3 regions of the Allobosea sp. LjRoot237 genome follow, and region 1 is predicted to be linked to each of the others. Evidence: predicted binding sites of a transcription regulator. Region 1 holds the regulator's gene; each other region holds the start of a gene.
What was found. Region 1 encodes PhoB, which activates phosphate uptake and scavenging genes when phosphate is short. Its sites were predicted from a motif close to TGTCATNNANCTGTCAT; they were not measured.

Region 1 (3,200 bases):
TCGAGCTGCTCAAGAAGCTCTGGAACGACGGCCTGAGCGCGAGCCAGATCGCCGCCGAGCTCGGCAACGTCACGCGCAACGCCGTCATCGGCAAGGTGCATCGCCTTGGACTGTCGGGCCGCGCCAAGAGCCCGGGTTCGGCGACACCGCGCCCGCGCAAGCCGGTGGCTCGCCCGCCGAGCCACCCGGCCGGCCACCACAGCAGTGGCGGCGGCCTGACCCGCGGTAATACCGCGCTCGCCCCGCAGTTCGCGCCGGAGATCGAGGCCGAGGCACAGGTCGCGCGCGAGCCGGCTCCGTCCGAGGATGTGGTCGTGCCGTTCTCCGAGCGGGTCACGATCATGGAGCTGCGCGAGTATATGTGCCGCTGGCCGATGGGCGATCCGACCACCCCGGAATTCCGCTTCTGCGGCGGCCGCAGCGCGACCGGAATGCCCTATTGCGCCTATCACGCCCGTATCGCCTACCAGCCGGCGGCCGACCGGCGCCGCGACCGCAAGGTCATTCGCGCCTGAGCAACTGACGCGAGACTGCCAGAATAGCGGAAGCCGGCCGAAAGGCCGGCTTTTTTCGTCGAAGCCAGGCTCGATGCACGAGGCATCCATGAACATCCCCGGATCTAGCCCGATCGAATACGCCTGTGCCCTGCCGATCAGGGAGGGGCGGCTCCTGCTGGGATTGCGAGCCGCGCACCGCTGGAACCGCCCATCCTGCTGGGACACGATCGGTGGTCACGTCGAGCCCGGCGAGAGCGCCGAGGCAGCCCTTGTCCGCGAGCTCCAGGAGGAGATCGGCGTCACGCCGACAGGTTTCCGCCGCTTCGAGACCATCGAGACGACGGAGACGGACGGCGTCACTCCCGCGCTCTGGCATCTGTTCACCGTGGGCGAATGGGCAGGCGAACCCGAGATCAGCAATGACGAGCACAGCGAAATCCGCTGGTTCACCTTCGACGAGGCCCAATCGCTGACACCGCTGGCGTCCGAGGCTTACCGCCCTGTCTTCGCCCGGCTCGCGGCAGCCTTCGGGCCGGGCACGTAATGGCTACGATCGCGATCTATGCGGGAGCGGCGCTGGCCGAGATCGCCGGCTGCTTCGCCTTCTGGGTTTGGCTGAAACTGGACAAGCCGGTCTGGTGGCTGCTGCCGGGCCTGGTCTCGCTCGCAGCCTTCGCCTGGCTGCTGACCCTGGTCGACAGCCCCGCGGCCGGGCGCGCCTTCGCCGCCTATGGCGGCGTCTATATCATCGCGTCGCTGGTCTGGATGGCGCTGGTCGAGAAGGTCGCACCCGACCGCTACGACCTAGCCGGCGCCGCGCTCTGCCTCGCCGGCGCAGCGGTCATCGTTGCAGCGCCGCGCTGACGGAGGTGTCAGGCGCGCGCAAACGTCTCGTCGAAGGCGTAACCGGCGCCGCGCACGGTGCGGAGCGGATCCTTGGCATTGGCCGGCGTGATCGCCTTGCGCAGGCGCCCGACATGGACGTCGACGGTGCGCTCGTCGATATAGACGTCGCGGCCCCAGACGGCGTCGAGCAGTTGCGCCCGCGAATAGACCCGGCCCGGCGCCTGCATCAGGAATTCGAGCAGGCGGAACTCGGTCGGCCCGAGATGCAGCTCGGCACCGGCCCTGCGGACACGCCGCGTCGTGCGGTCGAGCTCGAGATCGCCGGCGGCAAGCAGGCCGGCGACATGGCCGGGCTTGGCGCGGCGCAGCAGCGCCTGGATGCGCGCGATCAGTTCGGGCAACGAGAACGGCTTGACGACATAGTCGTCGGCGCCGGTGGCAAGGCCGCGCACACGCTCGGTCTCCTCGCCGCGCGCCGTCAGCATGATGATCGGCACGCGCTCGGTGTCGCGCCTTGTGCGCAGACGCCGGCAGAGCTCGATGCCGGAGAGGCCGGGCAGCATCCAGTCGAGCAGGACGAGATCCGGCGTGTGGTCGCGCAGATGCAGTTCGGCGTCGTCGCCGCGCGCCACGCTGTCGACCTCGAAGCCTTCGGCCTCGAGATTATAGCGCAGCAGCAGGGTCAGCGGCTCCTCGTCCTCGACGATCAGGATGCGTGCGGGCATGTCAGCGTCCGTTCAAACCTCTGCCAAGCTCAGCCATTGGCCGCCGGCAGGTCGACGAGAATGTTGGTGGTGTCGAGCTTGGGCCGGGTCTCATCGATCGACTGACCCGTAACGAGGTAATGGATGGTCTCGGCGATGTTGGTGGTGTGGTCGCCGATGCGCTCGACGTTCTTGGCGCAGAACAGGAGGTGCGTGCAGAAGGTGATGTTGCGCGGGTCCTCCATCATGTAGGTCAGGAGTTCGCGGAACAGCGAGGTGTAGAGCGCGTCGATCTCGTCGTCGCGGCGCCAGACCTCCATCGCCTTCTGCTCGTTGCTGGCGGCGTAGGCGTCGAGCACGTCCTTGAGCTGGGCCTGGACCAGGCGGCTCATATGTTCGAGGCCGACGACAGCGCGGTGCGGCGGCGAGAACTGGCCGGAGATCGCGACGGCGCGCTTGGCGATGTTCTTGGCGAGGTCGCCGACCCGCTCGATATCGGCGGCGATGCGGATCGCCGAGATCAGCTCGCGCAGATCGTTCGCCAGCGGCTGGCGCCGGGCGATGGTCAGCACCGCCTTCTCCTCGACGTCGCGCTGCAGGTTGTCGAGGCGCTGGTCGGCGCTGATGATCTTTTGGGCGAGCACGGTATCGCGGCGCACCAGCGCCACGGTCGAATCGCCGAGCATGCGCTCGGACATGCCGCCCATCTCGGCGAGGCTGCGGCGCAGGCCCTCGAGATCGGCGTCGTAGGAGCGGACGATATGGTCGGACATCGGGGCGTATCCTTCGGGGCTGGCCGACGATTTCAGGGCGTCAGCCGAAACGGCCGGTGACGTAGTCCTGCGTCTGCTTCTTGTGCGGGTTCATGAAGATCGTGTTGGTGGCGGCGAACTCGATGACTTCGCCGAGATACATGAAGGCGGTGTACTGCGAGATGCGCGCCGCCTGCTGCATGTTGTGGGTGACGATGACGATGGTGAAGTCGGTCTTGAGCTGCTCGAGCAGGTCCTCGATCTTGCCAGTCGAGATCGGGTCGAGCGCCGAGGTCGGCTCGTCGAACAGGATGACCTCGGGCTTCTGCGCGATGGTGCGCGCGATGCAGAGGCGCTGCTGCTGGCCGCCGGAGAGGCCCATGCCCGAGGCCTTGAGCTTG
Region 2 (3,200 bases), 260 kb from region 1:
GAAGAGCTTGATCCCGACATAGTCGAGATGGACGCGGCGATGGACACGGCTCTTGACGTTGGCCTTGGTGATGATCAGCGCCTGCGGCTTGGCCAGGAAGGCGCGAATCTCAGGCGTCATCACCACGAGTTCGCGATTCTTGCGCAGGACCCGAACATCCGGATCGCGCAGGATGCCTAGGCCGGAGGAATCGACCGGGTCGGCGGCGGTGTCGCCGCCGGCGAAGCGATAAGCGCGCACGCCGAGCAGGGTGAAATTGTCGCTGGCGATCCATTCGAGGAAGTTCAGCGCCTCGGTGACCTCGTCCTCCGGCAGCGGAGGCGGGTTGGCGCGGTAGGACTGGATCACCTCGGTGATGCGGCCGCGCATTGCGGCCCAGTCGTCGACGGCGAGGCCGACATCGACATAGACGCGGGCCAGGCCGGCGGCGAGCCGGTCGCGCGCCTCGGGCGTGTCGATCCGGTCGAGATGGATATGGATCAGGCTTTCGCGGCGCGTACCTTCGACGGCGCGACCGGCGGCTTCACCGGCGAGCGATTCGAAGGTGCCGTTGTCCTTACGCACCACGGCAAGGATGGGATGGGCGACCAGACGCGGCTCGTAGCCCTGCTCGGCCAGCTCGGCGAGGGTGGAATCGAGCAGGAACGGCTTGTTGTCGTTGACGACCTCGAGGATCGTGATCTGGCGTTCGCGCCCACCATCTGCGACAGCCTCGTCCCGGAAACGCAGATTGGGCTCACCGGGCTTGCGCCGGCTGGTTAGGTGCACATAGGCGGCGTCGGCAGCACGGGCGAGCAAGTCGGCCGGCAGCGCGACGAGATCCTCGGCGACGGTACGGCCGTAAAGCAGCTTGGGGAATTCTGCGGGCATCGCCGAGCCGAGCTCGCGAGCGGTGGTCTCGATTGCGATCACGGCTGCAGCCGTGGCATTCGCTTCCCGCTTAGCCATCGTCATCTTCCCCCTGCTATTTTGCCGCAGCGATGACATAGCTCTCAGGCCTCTGCAACTTTCGTCGCAGGCTAGCGGCCAGATTGCACCAATATGGCGCGGAAACGGCAGCTTGTGCCCGATCCGCGCGGATATCAGCGCGAGGAGTGCAGAGATGACGAAGAAGCATGACAAAGCGATGGTGGGCGAGGTGCCTGCGAAGCAGGACGCACAGCCTGCCGTGATGGCACTCGCGTTGCCGCGCGCCGCGCTTTCGGAGGAGATGCAGGCCTATTTCGCCAAATGCGAGGAGAAGCTCGGCTATGTGCCGAATGTCCTCACGGCCTATGCGCATGATGACGCCAAGCTCTCTGCCTTCGCCACCTTCTACAACGACCTGATGCTGGCGCCGTCCGGCCTGTCGAAGCTGGAGCGCGAGATGATTGCGGTCGCGGTCTCCAGCGTGAATCGCTGCTATTACTGCCTCACCGCGCATGGTCAGGCGGTACGCCAGCTCTCCGGCGATCCGGTTCTCGGCGAGATGATGGTGATGAACTATCGCGCCGCGCAGCTCTCCCCCCGCCACCGCGCCATGCTCGATTTTTCGGTGAAGCTGACCGAGGCGCCGCACAGGATCGAGGAAGAGGATCGGGAGACCTTGCGCAAGGCCGGCTTTGGCGAGCGCGATATCTGGGACATCGGCGCGGTCGCCGCCTTTTTCAACATGTCGAATCGGATCGCCTCGGCGGTCGATATGCGGCCCAATCCCGAATATCACGGCGCGTCGCGCTGAGCTTCCGGTCAAAGAAAACGGCCGGCGGAAACCGCCAGCCGTAAGTTAGCCTGGACTAGTTGGCCCGACCCGCCGCAGCGCCGGAGGGGCTGGGGGGCTGACGTGTCCGGAACCGGACAGGCCGGGCCGTCTAGGCAACGAATCGGAGTTGAACGCCGCAACGGGGCGCTCGCTTGGCGCAAGCGCGGCAAAATCATGGCAATCGCGCTGAAGGCGGAGGAAGGTCTCGGCGCCGTCATCAAGCTGTCTTGCCAGGGCCCGGGGGTTGGGCGCATCATCTCTTGCCGGGTAACGGCAGGCGATGAATAGGAGGCGCGATGAGCGAAAGCGAAATTCCGCCAGCGCAGCGAGCAGGCGCGGTCGTCGCCTTTCCGGCCGCCGCCGCGCCCTCTTCCGTCACCTTCGATCGCCGTGAGCTGAACGAGCTGCTCAACCTCTACGGCCGGATGGTCGCGGCCGGTGAGTGGCGTGACTACGCCATCGATTTCCTGCGCAACAAGGCGCAGTTCTCAGTCTTTCGTCGCGCAGCCGAAGTGCCGCTCTACCGGATCGTCAAGGACCCGTCGCTGGCGAGGCGGCAGGGCACCTATTCGGTGGTGACCGCGACCGGGCTGATCCTGAAGCGCGGAGCCGAGTTGAGCCGGGTGCTCAAAGTGCTCGACAAGCGGCTGAGTGTAGTGGGCTGAGATCGCCACACAAGGCTGACCCAAAAGAAAAGCCCCGGCCTTGCGGCCGGGGCTTCGTGTTTTCAGGCTGTCGCCCTGATCACTCCTGCTTGGAGCCGAAGAGCGAAAGCAGCATCTGGAACATGTTGACGAAGTTCAGGTAGAGCGACAGGGCGCCGTTCACCGAAAGCTTCGCAGCCGACTCGGAGTCGAGGTCCGAGTACAGGTACATTTCCTTCAGGCGCTGCGTATCCCAGGCGGTCAGGCCGGCGAAGACCAGCACGCCGATCACCGAGATGACGAAGCCGAGCGGGCCCGACTGCAGGAACAGGTTCACGACCGAGGCGATCACCAGGCCGATCAGGCCCATGATCAGGAACGAGCCGATGCCCGAGAGCGACTTCTTCGTGGTGTAGCCGTAGAGGCTGAGACCAGCGAAGGAGGCTGCGGTGATGAAGAACACGCGGGCGATCGACTCGCTGGTGAAGACGAGGAAGATCGCTGCCATCGATACGCCCATCACCGCCGCAAAGGCGAAGAACATGGCGCGGGCCGAGGACGAGCTCATGCTCTCGGCCTTGAACGAGAAGAACAGGATGAAGGCGAGCGGCGCCAGCATAATGACCCAGCGCAGCTGGCTGCGGAACAGCAAGTCGCCCAGCGGCGTCAGCGCGGTGACCTTGCCCGAGGGCGAGTAGCCGGCGATCGCCAGCATCGAGATGCCGATCGCCATCAGGCCGGTGATGGCCAAGCCGATCGTCATGTTGTTGTAGACGCCGAGCATGAACGAGCGCAGGCCCTGGTCCAGCTCGGCA
Region 3 (3,200 bases), 2.5 Mb from region 1:
GACCATGCTCTGCGTCACCCACGAGATGGGCTTTGCCCGCCAGGTCGCCGACCGGGTGATCTTCATGGACGCCGGCCAGATCGTCGAGATGAACGAGCCGAACGAGTTCTTCAAGAACCCGCAGCACGAGCGCACCAAGCTCTTCCTCAGCCAGATCCTGCACTGATCTCTGGCAGCCAGCTGCCTACTGCTACGGCGCCCTCACGGGCGCCGTTTGCATGTTGGCTGCCTCGATTGAGACGCTCCTGCCGGCTCCCGAAGCTGCTTTTTTGGAACTTTCCCTGGTGGTTGCGGTTGTTTCCCTCGAAATCGGAGGAAACACCATGAAGCTCATTCTGACGACTGTCGTCGCTGGATTGCTGCTTGGCAGTGCCGGCGCCTATGCCCAATCGGTCGACATTGGGCCTGGTGGAGTCAGTATCGATACACGCTCGCCGCGCGAACGTGCCATCGACCGCGAGATCAGGCGCGAAGAGCGCTGGCGCGAGCGTGATCGCTGGGAGCGCCGCCGGGCCTATTGGGCTGAGCGCGATTGCCGGACCGAGACGCGGATTCGCGAAACCCCGCGCGGGGAGGTGCGTCGCACGGTGCGTGTCTGTGACTGAATGTGAGTCTGCCTGAGTGTGAGTTGCGTTGCGTAGGTTAAGGCGAGACCGCCGCACCCAGTCCGGTGCGGCGGTCTTGCGTTGTAAGACTACTTGGCGTTGCGTGCCTTCACCGCCGCGTCGGGGAAGTCCGAGAACAGCCCGTCGATGCCGAGCGCCAGATAGGCCTTGTACTCGGCGGCCGGGTCGCCCTTGAAGTCGGAGGCGAGGCGCTTGGGCTCGCTGCGGAAGGTCCAGCTGTGGACGAAGAGCCCGGCGGCGTGGGCGTTCTTCACGACATCGGTCGGCGGCAGCAATACGCGGTCACGCTCGTCGATCGTCCCGTCGCCATTGAGATCGCGCGGCTTGCCGTCGTCGCCGATCACTTGCTTGGCCGGCATCAGATAGGGCTTCCAGGGGCCAACGCCGTCGGCATAGGTCTTGATTTCCTTCAGGCCCTCGGCGGTGACGAGGTCCTTGAAGGTGCGCTTGTCGCCGGTGACGACGAAATCATAGGGCTTGTCGAAGGGCGCGGCGAGCACGATGCCGCCGTCCTTGTCGACATCGTCGGCGTCGACGAGCTGGATCAGGCGCAGCTGCGTCTTGCCGCGCAGATATTTAAGATTGGCCGTCTCGAAGCTCTGGATGAACACCGGCGAGGTCTTCTCGCTCCAGCCGGCGGCCTTGAGCTGATCGAGCAGCCTGTCCTCGATCGCAAGGCCCATCGCGGAGTGATAGGTCGAGTGCTTGATCTCCGGGTAGATGCCGATGGTACGGCCGGTCCGGGCGCTCTCGGCCTTGGCGAGATCGATCACCTGCTGCAGCGCCGGGATCTCGTACTTGCCGTTATGCGACTGGTCGCGGTCGGCGAAAGCCTGCTTGGCCCGCAGCGTCTTGATTTCGGCGAGGGTGAAGTTGGAAGCGAACCAGTCGGTCGTGTCGACGCCGTCGATCTTGCGGGTCGTCTTGCGCGCGGCGAATTCCGGCCGGGTCGAGACGTCGGTGGTACCCGACAGCATCGGTTCGTGCCGGACCACGAGGTGGCCGTCCTTGGTCGAGACCAGGTCAGGCTCGATGAAATCGACGCCATGCTCGATCGCGAGCTTGTAGGCTTCCAGCGTATGTTCCGGCAGATAGCCGCTGGCGCCGCGATGGCCGACGATCAGCGCGGGCTTGCCGTCGAGTGTCGGGGCCGGGCTCTGCGCCAGGGCCGGCGCGACCAGCGCGAGGACAAAGGTCGCCAGCATCGTGGCCGGCTGCAACAGGGGCTTCATCTCGTCCGATCCTCGTGTCCTGTGGAAGGTCGCGAAACTGCTCGGTCGATATGACAGGCCGGTGAAGGCCCGTTTGCTCCTTCGCGATGCCGGGAAACCGGTACCGCGAAGGTACTTTTTAGGCGCTCCAGGCGCTTCCGTGCCAGTGGCTGCGAGCGCTCGGAATCGGGAGGCTCAGCGACGGCCTTCCAGCGTGGTCTTGGCATCGAGGCGCTTGGACGGCGGCGGCGTGGTGTCGACCGGCTGGGTGGCGCAGGCGGCGAGCGACAGGCAGAACAGACCGGCGAGCGCGAGACGGGCGAAGGTCGTCATTGCAGGATCCCTAGGCGATTGGCGTTACGGAAGGAGTTGTATCGTCTTGCGCCCTGTGGGACGAGGGCGTCAAGGGTCCTTTCGCGCTTCGGAATCGTTCCAGATCGCGCTTGGTCCAAGCGCCATGACCAAGAGCAATCACAGGAACTGCCGGACATGACTCCTGCCGCCCGTATCAGCGCCGCCATCGAGGTTCTGGCGGACCTGATCGAGCGTCGGCGCCCGGCGGCCGATGCCCTGAAGGATTGGGGCCTGTCGCGTCGTTTCGCCGGCTCGAAGGATCGCGCTGCGGTCGCTTCGCTGGTCTATGACGCCCTGCGCCGGCGCGCCTCTTCCGCCCATGCGCTCAGCGAGGAGACGCCACGGGCACTCGTGCTCGGCATGCTGGTCAGCCAGCGTGGCATGGCGGTCGAGGAGATCTCGGAGCTCTTCAGCGGGCAGAATCACGCTCCAGCTCCGCTGACCGAATTCGAAGTCGCGGGGCTCGTCGCCTTCGATCTCAACGCGGCACCCGGCTGGGTACGCGCCGATGTGCCCGACTGGCTCTGGCCCTCCTTCATGGCCGGCTTCGGCGACGATGCGGTCGCAGAAGGGCAGGCGCTGGCGGGCAGGGCGCCGGCCGATATCCGTACCAATCGGCTGAGAACCGATCGCGACAGCCTGCGTGCAGCGCTGAGCCATCTTCAGCCCGAGCCGGGCGCCTGGTCTCCCGATGCCTTGCGCTTCCTGCCTGGCCCCGATGGCCGCGGCCCTTCGCTGCAAAGCGAGCCGGGCTTCTTCAATGGCGAATTCGAGATCCAGGATGAGGGTTCGCAGCTCGTGACCCTGCTCGCCGGCGCGCAGCCCGGCATGACGGTCGTCGACCTTTGCGCCGGCGCCGGCGGCAAGACGCTGGCGCTGGCCGCGCTTCTGGACGGCAAGGGACGCATCTTCGCCACCGACCTCGACAGCCGCAGGCTGGCGCCGCTGCACGACCGGGTCGCCCGCTCGGGCGCAGGCAATGTCGAGGTGCGCGTACCCAAGAGCCGCG

Region 2: ACSQ24_RS27310 (DUF2794 domain-containing protein) is a predicted target of PhoB. The motif match lies at 1,954-1,970, and genes of this name have one in related genera.
Region 3: ACSQ24_RS13905 (glycerophosphodiester phosphodiesterase) is a predicted target of PhoB. The motif match lies at 1,909-1,925, and genes of this name have one in related genera.

What each region holds. Positions count from the first base shown of each region.
Region 1 is NZ_CAXUQP020000001.1:5,365,050-5,368,249, forward strand. It holds gene ACSQ24_RS26020 (GcrA family cell cycle regulator) at 1-515, shown strand, start outside; gene ACSQ24_RS26025 (NUDIX hydrolase) at 604-1,041, shown strand; gene ACSQ24_RS26030 (YnfA family protein) at 1,041-1,361, shown strand; gene phoB (phosphate regulon transcriptional regulator PhoB) at 1,370-2,068, opposite strand; gene phoU (phosphate signaling complex protein PhoU) at 2,098-2,820, opposite strand; gene pstB (phosphate ABC transporter ATP-binding protein PstB) at 2,861-3,200, opposite strand, start outside.
Region 2 is NZ_CAXUQP020000001.1:5,630,016-5,633,215, forward strand. It holds gene ACSQ24_RS27300 (NAD-glutamate dehydrogenase) at 1-948, opposite strand, end outside; gene ACSQ24_RS27305 (peroxidase-related enzyme) at 1,172-1,720, shown strand; gene ACSQ24_RS27310 (DUF2794 domain-containing protein) at 2,038-2,406, shown strand; gene ACSQ24_RS27315 (Bax inhibitor-1/YccA family protein) at 2,486-3,200, opposite strand, start outside.
Region 3 is NZ_CAXUQP020000001.1:2,879,387-2,882,586, reverse strand. It holds gene ACSQ24_RS13915 (amino acid ABC transporter ATP-binding protein) at 1-166, shown strand, start outside; gene ACSQ24_RS13910 (hypothetical protein) at 324-605, shown strand; gene ACSQ24_RS13905 (glycerophosphodiester phosphodiesterase) at 695-1,858, opposite strand; gene ACSQ24_RS13900 (hypothetical protein) at 2,033-2,170, opposite strand; gene ACSQ24_RS13895 (RsmB/NOP family class I SAM-dependent RNA methyltransferase) at 2,327-3,200, shown strand, end outside.